4 regions of the Marinococcus sp. LNHM3E3-2.2 genome follow, and region 1 is predicted to be linked to each of the others. Evidence: predicted binding sites of a transcription regulator. Region 1 holds the regulator's gene; each other region holds the start of a gene.
What was found. The regulator LexA, encoded in region 1, represses DNA repair genes until DNA is damaged. The targets are predictions, from matches to a motif close to CGAACATATGTTCG.
Positions count from the first base shown of each region.

Region 2: the regulator LexA is predicted to act here: its motif matches at 2,197-2,210, upstream of ACTRXF_RS05125 (DNA polymerase IV).
Region 3: the regulator LexA is predicted to act here: its motif matches at 1,979-1,992, upstream of ACTRXF_RS07860 (type IA DNA topoisomerase).
Region 4: the regulator LexA is predicted to act here: its motif matches at 2,627-2,640, upstream of recA (recombinase RecA).

Region 1 is NZ_JBQLIC010000001.1:480,197-484,514, forward strand. Features, by position in the region: gene ACTRXF_RS02510 (hypothetical protein) at 1-53, shown strand, start outside; gene ACTRXF_RS02515 (hypothetical protein) at 75-401, shown strand; gene ACTRXF_RS02520 (hypothetical protein) at 575-874, shown strand; gene ACTRXF_RS02525 (hypothetical protein) at 916-1,194, shown strand; gene ACTRXF_RS02530 (hypothetical protein) at 1,324-1,638, shown strand; gene lexA (transcriptional repressor LexA) at 1,689-2,315, opposite strand; gene ACTRXF_RS02540 (hypothetical protein) at 2,474-2,716, shown strand; gene ACTRXF_RS02545 (YneB family resolvase-like protein) at 2,744-3,403, shown strand; gene ACTRXF_RS02550 (DUF896 domain-containing protein) at 3,471-3,710, shown strand; partial or broken gene tkt (transketolase) at 3,898-4,318, shown strand, end outside.
Region 2 is NZ_JBQLIC010000003.1:36,411-40,728, reverse strand. Features, by position in the region: gene motB (flagellar motor protein MotB) at 1-328, shown strand, start outside; gene ACTRXF_RS05135 (MBL fold metallo-hydrolase) at 378-1,193, opposite strand; gene ACTRXF_RS05130 (MarR family winged helix-turn-helix transcriptional regulator) at 1,690-2,148, shown strand; gene ACTRXF_RS05125 (DNA polymerase IV) at 2,280-3,512, shown strand; gene ACTRXF_RS05120 (M20/M25/M40 family metallo-hydrolase) at 3,599-4,318, shown strand, end outside.
Region 3 is NZ_JBQLIC010000004.1:205,460-209,777, forward strand. Features, by position in the region: gene ACTRXF_RS07845 (nucleoside hydrolase) at 1-673, shown strand, start outside; gene ACTRXF_RS07850 (DUF2584 family protein) at 731-973, shown strand; gene ACTRXF_RS07855 (2OG-Fe dioxygenase family protein) at 1,021-1,827, opposite strand; gene ACTRXF_RS07860 (type IA DNA topoisomerase) at 2,030-4,186, shown strand; guanidine-I (ykkC/yxkD leader) riboswitch at 4,218-4,316, shown strand.
Region 4 is NZ_JBQLIC010000001.1:266,924-271,241, reverse strand. Features, by position in the region: gene rny (ribonuclease Y) at 1-1,039, opposite strand, end outside; gene recA (recombinase RecA) at 1,386-2,471, opposite strand; gene ACTRXF_RS01405 (DEAD/DEAH box helicase) at 2,731-4,318, opposite strand, start outside.

The DNA of each region.
Region 1 (4,318 bases):
ATCAGAAAAGCATAGAGCTTGAAGGAAGCAGTGCCCTTCAGGAACAGTCGTAATCGAATAAAAGGAGGATGATGATGACACAGGAAGCGGATTTTTCCCAGGAAGGGCTGAAAGGCTACCGCATACGCCCGCTTCATTTTGCCGGGGAATCAGTCGAAGTGTATAAGGACGAAGAACTCGTGCTGCTCGTCCAGGTGACCACCTCAGCGATGGCAGCCGAAGCGAGTTTAAAGGAAGAAAACGTACCAGACTGGCTGTGGAGCATCGGCCTGGATTATCTGAAACAGGAAGCGCCGGCGGAAAGGAAGCGTCTTGTTATTACCGTGCAGGACGTGACGGACGGAGAAATAAACAAAACGTACGACAATTTATTGAGAGATTTCGAAGCGCCCTCGAGCTGAGAGGGTGCTTTTTGTTTTTATTTATATAGAAGAAAATGGCTAAAGGCTTCTTTTCCGGCAGGCAGAGAGAGAAACGGTTTTCACTCATTTGGGAAGGAAATTCTTTCGGAAAAAAACGGCCGGGTGTCTTCTCGAACCGAAAAAACTGTGGTATAAATAAGTGGAGGGGGTGGATGACAGTGGCTTTAGTGGAATTCAAATGCAGAACGCAGCCGCAGGTGACCTATAGCAGTGACGGTCATGAAATTCATTACAAGGTGATTGAATACGCCGATGGCTATGAAGTGGTGCTTCATTCGATGAGTGATTTTCAGCCGGCCGATGAAAAACTGTTATTTCATCAGGGAAGTCAGGTCATTCACGCCAAAGAGCATACTTACGTATTAGATACCTGCGATTGTGTGTACAGCGGTGAACCCGATGAAACCATCGATCATTCGATCTGTCACAAACCGTATTCTAAATCCATGTAAACAAACGCTAAGCGGAGCTTTCCTTCCCGGGAGGCTCTTTTTTGTGGCAGACGCAGGGACAAAAAACATTCCGGAAAATAGAAAGGGGCATACAAATGCTGCATTTTGAAAAGAAAGATCTTCACAATTTAAACCACGCGGAGGCGCCGTACGTATCCATTTACCAATACGGAAAAACGGACATCAGCAGCCATCCATCCGACAGCAGCCGGGTGGGGCTCTCCAAGCAGGGCATGATGAAGCTGATGAATTACTGGATTGAAGAAGGCAACCTTGATGATAACGATAAGCAGCAGATTAAAGAGTGGCTCGACCAGTAACCTTTCAGGAGACGGGGAAGAAATTCGGGTTTAGCAGCAAAGGTGCAGGGAAAAGGAATCACAATTCACCAATAGAAAAACGAACTTCAGGCACGTATCGGCGCCGAAGTCGTTAAAGGGGGAATCGTGATGGCACGCCTGCTTGACTTTTACCACGGACCGTATGAAGGCAGCCCGGGAGAGTCTGAACATTTTAATGGACCGGTGCTTCACATCTTTGAGCGCGACCAGCTGCTGCTGTCGATGCAGATTACGGCAGAAGCGCTGGGGACAAATGAACTGAACGTAGACATGACAACGGTGTATGAATGGCTCTGGCACCGGGGGCTTGAATTTATCGAACAGGAAAATATTACGTCAGCCACAGTGATAGTGATTACGGATAGAGATGTTGAAGGAAATAAAATTGTTACGTCGTACCGGACGCTTGCGTGCCGGGCATAATAGAAACGGGGCCGCCTGCTTTAATGAAGCAGGCGGCCCCGTTTATGTGATTAAAAGATGGTGCGGAAAACGCCGGTGACTCTGCCGAGTATCGTACAGTTTTCTAAAATGATCGGGTCCATGGTGGCATTTTCAGGCTGCAGGCGGATAAAGTTTTCTTCTTTATAAAACCGTTTAACCGTTGCTTCCATTTCATCGGTCATAGCGACAATAATATCGCCGTTATCAGCGGTCTGCTGTTTTTGAACGACAACAAGATCCCCGTCAAAAATGCCGGCCTCTATCATGCTGTCCCCCTGAATGGTAAGCATGTATACCTGTTCTTCGTCGGTCACCATGCGCTCCGGAAGAGGGATGTATTCTTCTACATTTTCCACCGCAGTGATAGGCTCCCCGGCCGTGACTTTACCGATCACCGGCACGTACACAGCTTTGCTTTCGTGAATCGGCTCGCTGCCCTGGTCTTCAAGCTCAAGCACTTCAATTGCCCGCGGCTTAGTCGGGTCGCGGCGGATTAAATTTTTGTTTTCAAGACGGGCGAGGTGCCCGTGCACCGTTGAACTCGAGGCGAGCCCCACGGCTTCTCCGATCTCCCGGACCGAAGGCGGATAGCCTTTTTCTTTTACTTCTTCTTTTATATAATCAAGAATTTGCTGCTGGCGCTTGGATAGCTTCATCTCCGCACCTCCTTTTGAGGAATTTTTCTGAGTAAAGTATAGCATGAGGGGAACAAAAACGCAAACACCCGTTCTAATATTTCTGTTGACGGGAACAGGTATTCTGGTATACTGAATGAATATAAGAACATACATTCTCATTCAGGGGGAACATGCATATGAATAAACTCAAAACCTTCACTTCAACGGACTGGACGATGCTTGCTTTATTTGCATTCGCGCTTTTATTTTTGGTATATTCAGCGGACGCTTCGATCACTCCGGACACGCTGGGCGGCACGGAAGCAGACCGGCCGGCAGAAATCGTCTATGAACAGGAGCATCCGGTTTTGAAGGACAGGCCGGGCTATCAGGAACAGCCGTGGGAACGAACGGTTTCGTTTGACGCTGCCGAACAGTAAAACACGAACGGAAAGGAACGCAGACAAATGAAAGCATGCATCATTTACGCCCGGGTAAGTACGGAAAAAGAAGAACAGCAGTCCTCGCTTGCCAGGCAGCAGGAGGAGCTGGAGGCTCTTGCTGCAGCGAACGGTTGGGCGGTGCAGCAGACCGTGACAGAACAGGAGAGCAGCTATTCCGTGGAACGGGACGGGCTTCTCCGTGTGTTTGAGCTCCTCGATGACACCGGGGCGGATACACTGCTGATTACCGATGATACGCGGCTTGGACGCGGAAATGCTAAAATCGCCGTGCTCCATGAGCTGCAGAAAAGGGGCACGTCCATCTATACAGTAAAGGATGACGGGGAGCTCGAAATTGCGGATACCGATCATATGATTATGGAAATTTTGTCCATTGTGGAAGAGCATCAGCGCCGGCTGCATAATTTTAAAATTAAGCGGGGGATGCAGCGGGCGGTGGAAAACGGGTACCACCCGGAAGAAAACTTCGGATTAAACCGCAGCGGCGGCCGGAAGAAAATAGAGGTGCCCATTGAAGAAATTGTTAAGCTGAAACAGCGGGAGCTGACGTTTAAAGATATCGCTCTGACGCTCCGGGGCCTTGGCTATGATATTTCTAAAGCGACGGTGCACCGACGTTATAAAGAATATGAACAGCAGCGCGCGGAGATAGAACCGCAGTGATTTGTTTGCGGTACGGCGCTGTTTTTAATATAATAAAAAAGGAACGCCATTTTAAGGGAGGCAACTTATGCTTTCGAAAGAAAAAATTGACCGGATTAATGAGTTAGCCAAACGTCAAAAATCGTCGGGGCTGACTGCAGAAGAACAAGAAGAACAGCAGGCGCTGCGTCAGGAATATTTAAGTAAATTCCGTTCCTCGTTTAAAAACCAGCTCGAAAACGTAAAAGTGGTGGATGAAGAGGGCACGGATGTAACTCCAAGTAAGCTCGAGCGTGTCAAACGACGGAACCGCAGCTTCCGGCATTAAGATAAAAGAGAGGCCTGGTCTTAACAAAGAGCAGGCCTTTTGATTTTCTTCTTTCTCTATTAACACGCTTGTGTAATCGTTTTAAAACCTTTATCATAAAAGCGTACTAGAACACGGAAATTCCCGCGGGGTCAACTCATAAGTGCGGGTTTCCACCCAAAAATACATACAGTGGAGGGACATATGCATGGCAATTAGCACAGAACAGTTAGCAATTAACACGATTCGGACGCTGTCCATCGAAAGTATTGAAAAAGCCCAGTCGGGTCACCCGGGGCTTCCGATGGGAGCGGCGCCGATGGCGTACGCGCTCTGGACCAAATCCATGAACCACAACCCGGCCAATCCGGACTGGTTTAACCGCGACCGCTTCGTGCTGTCCGCCGGACACGGGTCGATGCTTCTATACAGCATGCTGCACCTGAGCGGCTACGACCTCTCGCTCGAGGAACTGAAAAACTTCCGCCAGTGGGGAAGCCAGACGCCGGGCCACCCGGAATACGGGCATACCGCCGGCGTGGAGGCAACCACCGGCCCGCTCGGCCAGGGACTGGCCATGGGCACCGGGATGGCGATGGCGGAGCGCCATCTGGCAGCCAAGTACAACA
Region 2 (4,318 bases), on a different contig from region 1:
ACGCGAAGAAGCTCTTGAAACGGCTGAGGATATGTCCGAGCTGCTTGTATTAAACCCCCCTCGCAACATTATTATCAGCGGCCATACGGATGACACCCCTATCGCGAATGCGGACTTCAGCACAAACTGGGAGCTCAGTGTCATGCGGGCGGTCCATTTCATGGAAATTGTGCTCGAAAATCCTGACCTCGATCCAAGAGATTTCAGCGCCAAAGGGTTCGGCGAGTTTGAGCCGGTTGCTTCGAATGATACCGAAGAGGGCCGTGCCCAGAACAGACGCGTGGAGGTTTTGATTCTTCCGCGTAACCAAACCGAATCCTCCGAATGAGAAATATGAAATCAAAAACTGGCTGCCCTTCTACAGAGCAGCCAGTTTTCTATCTTTCCGTTTTTAATTGTTCTTTATTCTCTTCGTGGACATGCTTTAACGGTTCTTCAAATTTATGACGGTCAATAAATGCAAAAATGGCGCTCTCCACATATGGATCTTCCAACGATTTTTTCGTATTTTCAATATACCATTCTGAATCCCGGAGACGCTTCTCTATTTCTTCCGGCTTCGAAGCAACCAGGCCATGTCCCGGGACCACGGTATTGTATTTGCCGTCTTTCCATAGCTCATTCAGCTTCTTTAACGTAAACTGGTAGGACTCGCTGTTATATTCAATAATCGGGATCTCTACATTGCTTAAATAGTCTCCGGCGATACAAAGACCGAGCGGCTCTACGACCGCCGCCAATCCATCCACGGTATGACCCGGCGCCAGGTAGAACGTAATTTTAGTTTCTCCTTCTGTAAGCACCTGCTCATCCGAGTCAACAATGATATCCGGTTTCGGATACATGGCTTCATAGCTGCGTTGAATATAGTATGCACTGTCAAACTCTTTCATTTCCTGCACAATTTCTTCTTTATCCGACCTGGCATTAAATCCACGGGAAGCAATGATGGTTGCTTCCGGGAAAGCACCGGCTCCGATAATGTGATCGAAATCCGAATGAGTCAGCAGCAGATATACCGGCTGGCCCTTTTTTCGTTCTTCGACAAAATTCCTTATTTCCTCAATTTCGGCTGGAAGCCATGTAGGATCTGTGATTAATATTAAATCATCTGTCACTACGACAGTCGTATTCGTCTGATAGAGCTCGCTTTGAAATACGCTCCATTGTTCACGGTCTAATCTTTTTGCCACACTGATCACCTTCTTATTAGTCTTCATTTACAGTTTCTTTCCCGAAAATGAAAGTTTTCATTCATAAATTAAAGTATTATTTTATTGAATAATTATATAAATTCATATAAAAGCAGAGTGGCCGCTTTTTGCTTTTTATAAGCAAATCGTTCGCATTCACCCTCCCTTTCTCTTATCGTAAACATACATCCTAATACAAAAGGAGGGAATTTTATTGCTGAAGCAATGGATAAAAAGCCTCTCTTTCTCAAAACGCTGCTACTACTGCAGATCAAAAACTTCTTACATGCGCCCGTACTTCACAAAACAGGATGAAAAAGTCTTTGTCTGCGAAAAATGCCTCGAATACGCTGAAAGAAGGGCTATGCAGCGAGCGGACTAGGAAAAAACGTACGTCATTTTCGTTTTATATATATCGTTTTACGCTTATCTCTTTTTTCGGTCCTGATCTATATTACAATAGAGAAAAAGAACGATTGGAATTGGAGGGGCCCCGATGAACGAACATGATAAGGAAATGCTCGAACTAATTGAAACTGGCGTGGTAACGTTAATGCGCCGGGCGGATTTTAAACGGACGCTTGACAGTCAGGCAAGCAGCCTGGACCGTTCCGCATATTTGATCCTTCAGGTACTGCACCAGCAGAGCCCCCGTTCTGCACGTGAGCTAGCTGATCACTTTCTCCTCGATATTTCGACGCTCAGTCGTCAGATTCACTCGCTGGAGAAAAAAGGTTTTGTCTCCCGCCGCCCGGATCATCACGACAAACGGGTCAACCAGATTTTTATTACGAACGAAGGGATTGAGGCAATCAATACGCTGAAGCAGGAACGGATTCATATGTATGACAGCCTGTTGGCTGACTGGGACAAGGAAGAGCGCGACCAATTTGCCCAGCTGCTCGAGCGATTTAATAACACCCTCGTACAAAAAAGGGGGCTTCCTTCTTCGTAATGCATATGCCGGGCCCTGGACCAGGGCCTGATTTTTTTATCAAAAACAAGAACATTTGTTCGTTTAAAATATTTATTTTGAGGTATACCCTATAGAAAGAAACAATTGTTTCACCAAAGGAGGGCTGGGCCGTGGAGCGTGTTATTTTCCTTATCGACATGCAGTCGTTCTACGCCAACGTTGAAAAGCTGTATTATTCCAGCCTTCAGCATAAACCAACAGCTGTAGCCGGAGATCCGTCCATCCGGAGCGGGGTGATTCTGGCTGCCTGCCCTATTGCTAAACGCGAAGGAGTGAAAACAGCCGAAACACTTGGAGAAGCACAGCAAAAATGCCCAGGGCTTGTTGTTATCCCTCCGCGTATGGAGCTTTATTTAAGAATTTCTGTACAAATTGCCATAGCGCTTGAAGCTTACACTGATAAAATAGAACCCTACAGCGTGGACGAGCTGTTTGCAGATATGACGCATACATACAAACATACGGCTTCCACGCCGGAGCAGGCGGCTCTGTTCATCAACAGGCATCTTCTTCGGGCGTTCGGCGTCTATCCCCGGACCGGCATTGGAGCAACCAAGGTTCTCGCCAAAATGGCCTGTGACCATTTTGCCAAAAAATCGGCCGATGGGATTTTCACCCTGAAGCAGGAACAGCTGGCTTCCACACTTTGGCCTCTGCCTGTAAATCATCTGTTCGGAGTCGGGCGCCGGATGGAAAAGCACCTGCGGCAGATGGGGATTCGAAAAGCCGGCCACCTCGCTGCCTACCCTGTGGAAGAGCTGCGGCACCGCTTTGGGCTGAACGGAGAGCTTCTATGGCAGACAGCGCACGGCATTGACCCTTCCCCTGTCTCTCCCGGCACTCATACGCATCGAAAGGCTGTCGGCCACCATATGACCCTCCCCCGTGATTATTCGAGCTGGGATGATATCAGCGTCGTGCTTCGCGAATTGAGCGAAGAGGTCGGACGCCGGGCCCGGGCGGAGAGCTGCAGCGGCTGGACAGTCACCGTAGGAGCCGAAGGGCATGATAACGGGAATTCTGTTCATTTTCAGCGGCAGGCCTCCCAGGCCGAGCCGATTAATGACGGCAAAGCCATCTACGAAGCCGCCGCCTCCCTGTTTCGTAAACATTGGACACACTACCCGGTCCGGGGACTGAGCGTCAGCCTGCAGCAGCTTGAAAGCAATCAATTTATGCAGTTAGATTTATTTTCCGAAAAAGAGCACCGGGAAGACTTAAACAAAACGATCGATACCCTCAAAGACCGGTACGGACCGGCAGCTGTGCTCCAGGCCTCATCGCTTCTTCCCGGCGGCCAGGCCCTTGCCCGCGCAGAAAAAATCGGTGGTCACTACAAGTAGTTCCCGACTCCTTCAGGAACAGGAGTTGACGGCAAAGCCGAAAAACGGGATGCTGTAATAAATTGTACTTTCAAGGAGGAGAACTTATGAAGGAAACATCTGAACAGTTTTTATACGACCTGCTCCAAACTCCCTCTCCATCCGGCCACGAAATGGCTATTCAGCGTAAATGGCTTCAGTACGTCTCTCCGTATGCTGATGAAGTTCACACAGACACGATAGGCAATGCCTGGGGCACCATCAATCCGGAAGCCCCGTTTCACGTGCTTTTAGCCGGTCACTGTGACGAAATCGGCTTTCTTGTAAAGTCGATCGACAGCAGCGGCTTCGTAAGGGTGGAAAAGCTCGGCGGCATCAGCCAGGTACCTGCACTGGGAATGAAAGTGACCTTTCAGGGCAGGCAGGGACCTATCACCGGCGTTACGGGCGTCAATGCGGAACACAAGGGCGGCAGTAAAAAAGATTTCGCCTTTTCCGATTTGTACATAGACTTTGGAGCTAATAGTAAAGAAGAAATGGAAAAGTATCTTTCCATCGGCGATGCCGGCGTTTATGAGCGCACGCCCGAAAAGCTGTTAAACAACCGTTTCAGCGGACGGGGACTCGACAACCGGACAGGTGCCTTTATTACTGCAGAAGTTCTGCGCCGGCTGCAGAACAAACGCCCGGCGGTGGGCGTCTATGGCGTGAGCACGGTGAACGAAGAAACAAACATGGGCGGGGCTCATTTTGCCGGCGCCGGCCTCCGTCCAGATTTAGCAATTGCCCTCGACGTTACATTTGCTTATGATTACCCCGGGTCCAAT
Region 3 (4,318 bases), on a different contig from region 1:
GGAATCCGGCCTCGACGGACCGGAGCTTCCAGCGCCGACACATATGGTGGAGGAACGACACGCGGTGGATGTAATGGAAGATATACTGCTTCATTCGGAGGAAGAAATTACTGTTATTGCGACCGGCCCGCTTACCAATATTGCACTACTGTGCCGGAAAAATCCGAAGGCAGCTGGTCGTATCCGCCATCTGTCGATTATGGGCGGCGGCACATTTGGCAATTGGACACCTGCAGCAGAATTTAATATTTATGCGGATGCCGAAGCGGCAGAGATCGTTTTTACAAGCGGTATTCCAATCACGATGTGCGGCCTCGATGTTACTCATCAGGCGTTATCCTCCGAGGCCGTGGTGGAAAGGATTAAAGAGATACCAACAATGGCGGCCCAGTTTACCTATGAACTTCTTGATCACTTCCAGCGTGCCTACGAGGAGCATTTTCAGCTGACGCTTCCGCCGGTTCATGACCCTTGCGCGGTGGCAGTATGCCTGCAACCGTCCCTGTTTACATTTGAATCGGCCGAGGTAAAGGTTGAAACAGTGGGAAAGCATACGTACGGGGAAACAGTCATTGATACTTCCGCTGCAGAAGGGCCGGTGCAGGTCGCAACAGCAGTCGATAATGATAAATTTTGGGATTTAATCGTACAATCGCTTAAAAATCTGCCATAATGGAAATAGATAAGTAAGCGTTATTATTATAGAGACAAGGGAGCAGGAGGGACGAATATGGGTTTTTCTGTAGAAATGAACTGGGAAATTATTACGAATAAGCAGGCCGAGCGCCTTGATGAGAAAAATTTTCGGCTGATTAAAGATAATTATCAAATGTTTCCGCTCGATCACCCGCTTCCAATTCACACCTTTGCCGAAAAAGTACCTTTTGGCAAGGCGGTTATTCACCGGGTGGAATGGGAATCCCACCGGACAACGATTGAATACGAGCTTGTGTCATTAACCTCTGTGAACTAAGCAGATAAATAGTAAACCCCCGGGGCAGCAGGCGCCGGGGGTTCGGTTTATACATAATCCATATTGTTTGTGTCGCCGTGCATGCTGCGGATTTCATCCGGATTGGCAACGACGGTCGGCTGATAGTCAATTAAAATAGCAGAACGCTCTCCAGGTCCGTCCTCCGGTCCCTTACGGACAGAGCCGACGTAATGAGTGACCAGCGGATCATACACCCCGTAGGATTCAAGCGGACGGGTCATGTAAAAGGAGTCAGTAATTTTTTCCTTTTCAACGTCCTCCGGCATCCGTCCGCGGACCTCCGGCACAGAAATGACGTTCCGGGCACCTTCGATATTACGCCGGCGGATCAGGTGGGCAAACGTGAACGGCTCGCCGTCCTGGTGCAGTGTGTTTGGTGAGGAAAAAGCTTCGTCCTCTCCCGATTCAACATGAAGCTTCACAAAGTGGACGCCCGCATGAAAAGGCATCAGCGCATCTTCGCGCGTCCAGAATGTCTGGCGGAAATTAAAGGCGATCAGTGCTTCAAGCAGCCGGTTGTGCCTGACGTGTTCGGGAATTGCAGGGAAGCGGCGGCTCGCATCGGGATATTCCGGATTGAACGATCCCTGAAAATAATCGTAGTAGCTTTTGCCGTTTTTAACTGTTTCCGGCAGCCATTCGATTCGGTGGGTGCCCGGAAAAATAACGGCACGGCCGTACTGCCGGTAACGATTCAGATCCGGAGCGTAGTCATCTGCCGGAAGATCGTCAAAGGCTGCGGTGAGAGCAGCAAGGTCTTCGTCGCTGTAGCTGTCATGCAGTATATCGGCTAAATCATAATATTCGTATCCCTGCTGTTTTAAAGGCTTCATTTGTCTATTTCTCCTCCCGAATGGTGGTTTCTTCGAGTGGAAGCGTCCTTCCATTGTTTTCACAAATGCTAGTGTATCACGCCCGGCCGAAGTTGAGTATATGAAAGGCAGGCTTCATCTTTCGTTTTTGTGACAGATTCATTATAATTAAAGAACAAATGTTCTTGAATTCAAAGGAATCAGCGAAGAGAGGAATTTCTTTATGCCAGTGATCTTAGCGGAGAAGCCGTCCCAGGCAAAAGCCTATGCGGCCGCGTTTCAAATACAGGAGAAAAAAGACGGATATATGAGGCTGAAGCCGTGCAGTCTGTTTCCGGACGGGGCAGTGCTTACCTGGGGGTTTGGCCATCTGCTCGAGCTCCGCGCTCCGGCCGATTACGAATCTTCCTGGAAAAAATGGTCGCTCGACACTCTCCCGATGCTTCCCGCCCATTTTCGCTTTAAGCCTAACCCGCGGGCGTTCAAGCAGCTGAAGATCGTCAAGCAGATGCTTCAGGAGGCCGACAGCATTATTATTGCGACCGACTGCGACCGGGAGGGCGAAAACATTGCGCGAAGCGTCATCGACTATACGAAAACCTCCCATAAACCCACCCGGCGTCTTTGGATCAACAGTCTGGAAAAGGATGAAGTGTATAAAGGGTTTGAGCAGCTCCGGGAGGGAGCAGACTATCTCCCTCTTTATGAGGAGGCGCGGGCCCGCCAATTTTCCGACTGGATTGTCGGCATGAACGCGAGCCGTCTGTATACGCTGCTGTTAAAGCAGAAGGGCATCAATGAAGTGTTCAGTGTCGGCAGAGTCCAGACGCCAACACTCAAGCTTATTTACGACCGGCAGAAGGAAATTGAGGCATTTGAGCCCGAGCCTTACTGGGAGCTTGAAGGAACCTTCCGTGCGGAAGCGGGGGAGTATAAAGGAAAGTATAAAAAGCGCTTCGGCTCGAAGGAAGAGGTGCTCCGTATCTGGAAGGAGCATGGATTGAAAAAGGATACCGAAGGCACGATCAGCAGCATAAAAAAAGAAGAAAAGCAGGAAAAGCCCCCGCTTCTTCATTCGCTGTCGAGCCTGCAGACGACGATGAACAAAAAGTATAAAATGAGTCCGTCGGCCGTGCTTAAAACGGTACAGAGCCTGTATGATGAACCATTAAAAGCTGTTTCCTATCCGAGAACGGATACCCGCCATATCACGTCAGGGGAATTTAACTACTTGAAAGGAAACCTGTCCCGGATGCAGGAGTGCATGAACGTCTCCTTTGAACCGGCGTCCACTACGCCTTCGAAGCGGTTTGTAGACGGCAGCAAAGTCCAGGAGCACCATGCGATCATTCCGACCAAAAAAGTGCTGAGCCAGACGCAGTTTGAAAAGCTGAACCAGGCCCAGCAGCAGGTGTACAAAGAAGTTATGAACAGCGTGCTCGCTATGTTTCACCGCAACTATATGTATGAAGAAACGACTGTTGAAACCGACGTCCAGGGACTTATTTTTGAAAGCAAGGGCCGGGTGGACAAGCAGCTGGGCTGGAAGGAGCTCTTTCCGGGACCAAAAAAGAAGAAAGACCAGGAGGACAATACTCTCCCTCCATTAACCAGGGGAGAGCAGGTGGAGGCGTATGTCCAGGCAGCTGAAAAGGAAACCCAGCCGCCCAAGCCTTATACCGAAGGACAGCTGATCAACATGATGAAGTCCTGCGGCAAATGGATCGAGGATGATGAAACATCTAAAAAAGTACTGCAGGAAACGGAGGGTCTCGGGACCGAAGCGACGCGTAGTACCATTATTCAAACACTGCAAAAGCAGGAATATATCCGGATTCAAAAGAACATTGTGGAAGTGACCGCTAAAGGGCGGGCGCTGTGCGAAGTAGTAGAAGGGACACTTTTGTCCAAGCCGCTGCTGACCGCGAAGTGGGAAGCTTTTTTAAAACAGATCGGCAGCGGGGAAGCGGATAAGGAAGCTTTTTTAAAGCAGACAGAGGCTTTTACGAAAAAACTGGTCGAAGAAGCGCCTGCCGGCATAACCAATATGCAGACAAATCCGGAGCAGGTAGCCACGTCTAAAAAACAGCCGCAGCGCGCAGAGCCAATCGCTCTCTGTCCCGTATGCCAAAAGGGACAGCTGATGGAGCGGAAGTCCTTCTACGGCTGCAGTGAGTATGCCAACGGCTGTAAATTCACCGTGCCAAAAACGTTACTGAAGAAAAAAATTACTCAGGCTCAGGTTAAAAAGCTGTGTGAAAAAGGTGAAACGCAGGTGATCAAAGGGTTTAAAGGAAAAAAGCCGTTTGACGCCAAATTAAAACGAAAAGAAAATGGTGTGGAATTTGTGTTTCCATCTAAAGACAATGCCTCCTCGTAGACAATATCCCGAAATTTGATATACTGAGGGGCAGAATGTTTTCTAGGGTTCCGCGGCAGAGCCGGTCTGGTCCGAGAGAAAACCCGCAAACAAATAGTTTGCGCCACGGAGGGATAAAAACCCGGGAGATCT
Region 4 (4,318 bases), 210 kb from region 1:
TCAAATGCGCCACTTCCATCGAGTGCTTCAGCACATTCTGGCCGTAGCTTGTCCGGAAGTGAAGGCGTCCGAGAATCTTCATAAGATCCGGATGCAGCCCGTGGATGCCCATTTCAAACGTTGCTTCTTCGCCGTATTCGCGGATGAACTCATCCACTTCCCGGCGTGCTTTTTCGACCATCTCTTCGATACGTGCCGGATGAATGCGGCCGTCCTGCACGAGGCGTTCAAGCGCAATGCGCGCCACCTCGCGGCGGATCGGATCAAAGCCGGAGAGAATGACAGCTTCCGGGGTATCATCGATAATAAGATCAATACCGGTTAACGTTTCAAGCGCCCGGATGTTGCGTCCTTCGCGGCCGATGATCCGCCCTTTCATTTCATCGTTTGGCAGGTTCACCACAGACACCGTCGTTTCGGCGACATGGTCGGCAGCGCAGCGCTGCAGGGCGAGGGATAAAATATTCTTCGCTTTTTTGTTGGCTTCTTGTTTGGCCTCTTCTGTCCGTTCTTTGATCAGAAGCGCCGTTTCGTGTTCCATCTCCTGTTCGGTCTCGCGGCGGATCAGCTCTCTGGCATCCTCCCGAGACATTCCGGAAACACGTTCAAGTTCCTCCTGTTGTTTGGCGAGAATCTCCTCCACTTTGCTGTTATTTTCCTCAACCTGTTGTTGTTTTTCGTAGAGAGATTCCTCTCTACGCTCCAAGGATTCTTCCTTTTTGTCCAACGTCTCACTTTTTCGGTCAAGGGTCTCTTCTTTCTGCATCAAGCGGTTTTCTTGTTTTTGAACTTCATTTCTTCGTTCATTCAGAGTGCTCTCTGCTTCTGCCCGAATTTGATGTGCTTCGTCTTTAGCTTCCAACCGCGATTCTTTTAAGATTGTTTCTGCCTGCCGCTCAGCTTCTTTCACAATCTGGCCGGCTTCGTGCTCGGCGCTTTTGAATTTCGCTTCGGCAATCGCTTTTCGGACAAAATATCCAATCAAACCAACTATCAATGCACCGATAACAAGCAAAATGGAGATGATTGCAGTGTTCATACATGTCACCTCCTCTTGCTATCTGATTGTTCACTTTCGGTTGTTGCGAAAGTTGCATTGATGATTCTTTTTCGTGTCCGCATTGTTCTGCTTGCGAATTAATACGCTCATCGAAGTGCGGAACAAAACAAACGTTCCACTTCTTTATTGTATCTTTACCGCATGGCGCTGTCAAGAAAGCTCACTGGCAGGAATCCCTGTTTTTATAGGGATTGACACCGTTTTCTTCCCGCCTGTCCTCCTGCTTTCGCTGCCCGCCCGGCAGGTGTTCCGTGCGCTGCTGCTCCCCCCGGACCTTTTTCCGCACGAAAAAAAGGCGCCGGAATTCCGGCGCCCTGGCGTTGATTTAACGGTTCGTATCTGCTGTTTCTTCCTCTTCAGCAAGCAGTCCGGATTCCGCCGGAGCTTCCGGTTCTTCTTCCGGCTCTTCCGGTTCGGACTGGATGTCGTCGAGCTTGTAATGGTCGCGGATTTTCCGTTCGATCGCCGCGGCCGTTGCTTCATTTTCCTTCAGGAACTGCTTCGAGTTTTCCCGTCCCTGTCCGAGGCGTTCGCCTTCGTAGGAGTACCATGCGCCGCTTTTAAGCACGATGTCGAGCTCAGCACCGATATCGAGAATGGAACCTTCGCGCGAAATGCCTTCGCCGTACATAATATCCACTTCCGCCTGACGGAACGGCGGTGCTACTTTGTTTTTCACCACTTTGATTCTCGTTTTGTTACCGACCATTTCGTTGCCCTGCTTGAGCGTTTCTGCCCGGCGCACTTCAAGACGCACCGAGGAGTAGAATTTCAGCGCACGACCGCCGGGAGTTGTTTCCGGGCTGCCAAACATGACGCCGACCTTCTCACGGATCTGGTTGATAAACATGGCAATCGAGTTCGATTTGCTGATCGCCCCGGACAGCTTCCGCAGCGCCTGGGACATCAGACGTGCCTGCAGGCCGACGTGGCTGTCGCCCATTTCGCCTTCAATCTCTGCTTTCGGCACGAGCGCAGCTACAGAATCAATGACGAGAATGTCGATTGCACCGCTTCGTACAAGCGCTTCGGCAATTTCAAGTGCCTGTTCGCCCGTGTCCGGCTGGGAAAGAATCAGATCATCAATGTTAACGCCAAGAGCCCGTGCATAGCTTGGATCCAGCGCGTGCTCCGCGTCGATAAAGGCTGCTGTGCCCCCGTCGCGCTGGGCCGCAGCAATGGCGTGCAGAGCCACTGTCGTTTTACCGGAGGATTCCGGGCCGTAAATTTCCACGACACGTCCGCGCGGATAGCCGCCGACCCCGAGGGCAATATCTACGGCCAGGGCGCCGGTGGAAATGGTGGAAATGCGGCGGTCGGTCTGATCGCCGAGCTTCATGATCGACCCTTTGCCAAACTGTTTTTCGATGCGGCTCAGTGCTTGATCCAATGCGGCTTTTCTTTCGTTCATCTTATCTCTCCTTCAAGGATATATACTATTAAACAGATACTCTCTTCCCCACGAAGAACGTATCCATACATGCCTGCTGTTGTTCAGGAAGCGTTCCCGCTGTTTTCCTGCTTTCTATATTATATCTTTTTTTGTCCGGTTTGCCAACAGATATGCGAACATTTATTCGTGTTTTTTCTTTTGCCCGAAACGCCCTGTCGCTGCCAGGCTGACGGTAAAAAAACTCTTCAGCGGCGGCTGCCGCTGAAGAGCGAACGGATTACTGGGACTGGCGCTGCGTGTTCCGGTTCGGACGGGCCGGACGAGGCTTCGCCGGCTCGAGGTTCACGCGCGTGCCGTTAATGCGTGCGTGCCGGAGGGCTTCATACACAAACGGTGCGCTGTCCTGCGGTACTTCCACAAAGGTAAATTTATCAAAAATATCAATTTTGCCGATCGACTTGCCGGGAATACCGACCGCGTTCGAAATTTCTTCAATCAGTATTTTCGGCGTCATGTTCACATTGCGGCCGACATTGATAAAGAATCTTGTCATGCCGCGGGCGCCGCCGGTTTCACCGAAGCCGCTGCCTTCTTCGGATTCGCTCACCGTGGAGGCAAAGTTCAGCTTCATCAGCGAGCGGACGACGTCCTTCGGATCATATTCGTTTAGAAGCTCGTCCGTAATTTCATTAAAGAGGCTGAGCTCCGACTCCTCCTCCATCTGGGAGGCAATCTGGCGCTTCCACGCTTCCTGCTGCTTTTCCACCACTTCTTCGATGGTCGGCACCCGGTGCGACGGAATGTACATTTTAATTTCCGATTCGATCGAACGCAGGTGCTTCATTTCGCGCGGCGTCACAAGCGTGAGTGCTTCGCCCTTGCGGCCGGCTCTGCCTGTACGGCCGATACGGTGAACGTAGCTTTCCGGATCCTGCGGAATGTCGTAGTTGATCACGTGCGTTACATTCTGAACGTCAATGCCGCGTGCGGCAACGTCTGTGGCGACGAGAAATTCGATCGCCCCATTGCGGAATTTGTTCATAACGGCGTCGCGGTGCTGCTGGGTCAGATCCCCGTGCAGCCCGTCTGCGAGGTAGCCCCGGGCCTGCAGAATTTCCGTCAGATCAGCCACGCCTTTTTTCGTGCGGCAGAAAATAATGCCGAGGTCCGGGTCGCGCGCGTCAAGAATCCGGCAGAGCGAATCCTGCTTGTTGCGCTCGAGCACCTTAAAGTACGACTGCTCGATGTTTGGCGCCGTTACTTCACTTTTGTTGATGGAGACCGTCACCGGATCCACCATGTATTTTTTCGACAGCTTGCGGATCGCCGGCGGCATTGTCGCCGAGAACAGCAGCGTCTGCCGGTCGACGTTCACCTGTTTTAAAATCGCTTCAATGTCTTCCACAAAGCCCATGTCGAGCATTTCATCCGCTTCGTCGAGCACGACAGTATTAACTTTGTCGAGCTGCAGCGTTTTGCGGCGAAGATGGTCCTGCACCCGGCCCGGCGTACCGATGACAATCTGCACGCCCTGCTTGAGCGCTTTAATCTGATGGCCGATCGACTGGCCGCCGTAAATTGGCAGCGAACGGATGTTTAAATGCTTGGAGAGCTTCTGGATTTCCGACGATACCTGAATGGCCAGCTCGCGGGTCGGAGTAATGATAATTGACTGCACGTGCGGCTCCTCGGTTACTTTATTTAAAATCGGAATGCCAAACGCCGCCGTTTTACCGGTACCGGTCTGCGCCTGTCCGATCAGATCCTTCTGCTCGAGGGCATCGGGAATCGCTTTTTCCTGCACCGGGGATGGCTCTTCAAAGCCCATCTCCCGTACAGCCTGCTTAATTTCGTCCTTCATTTGA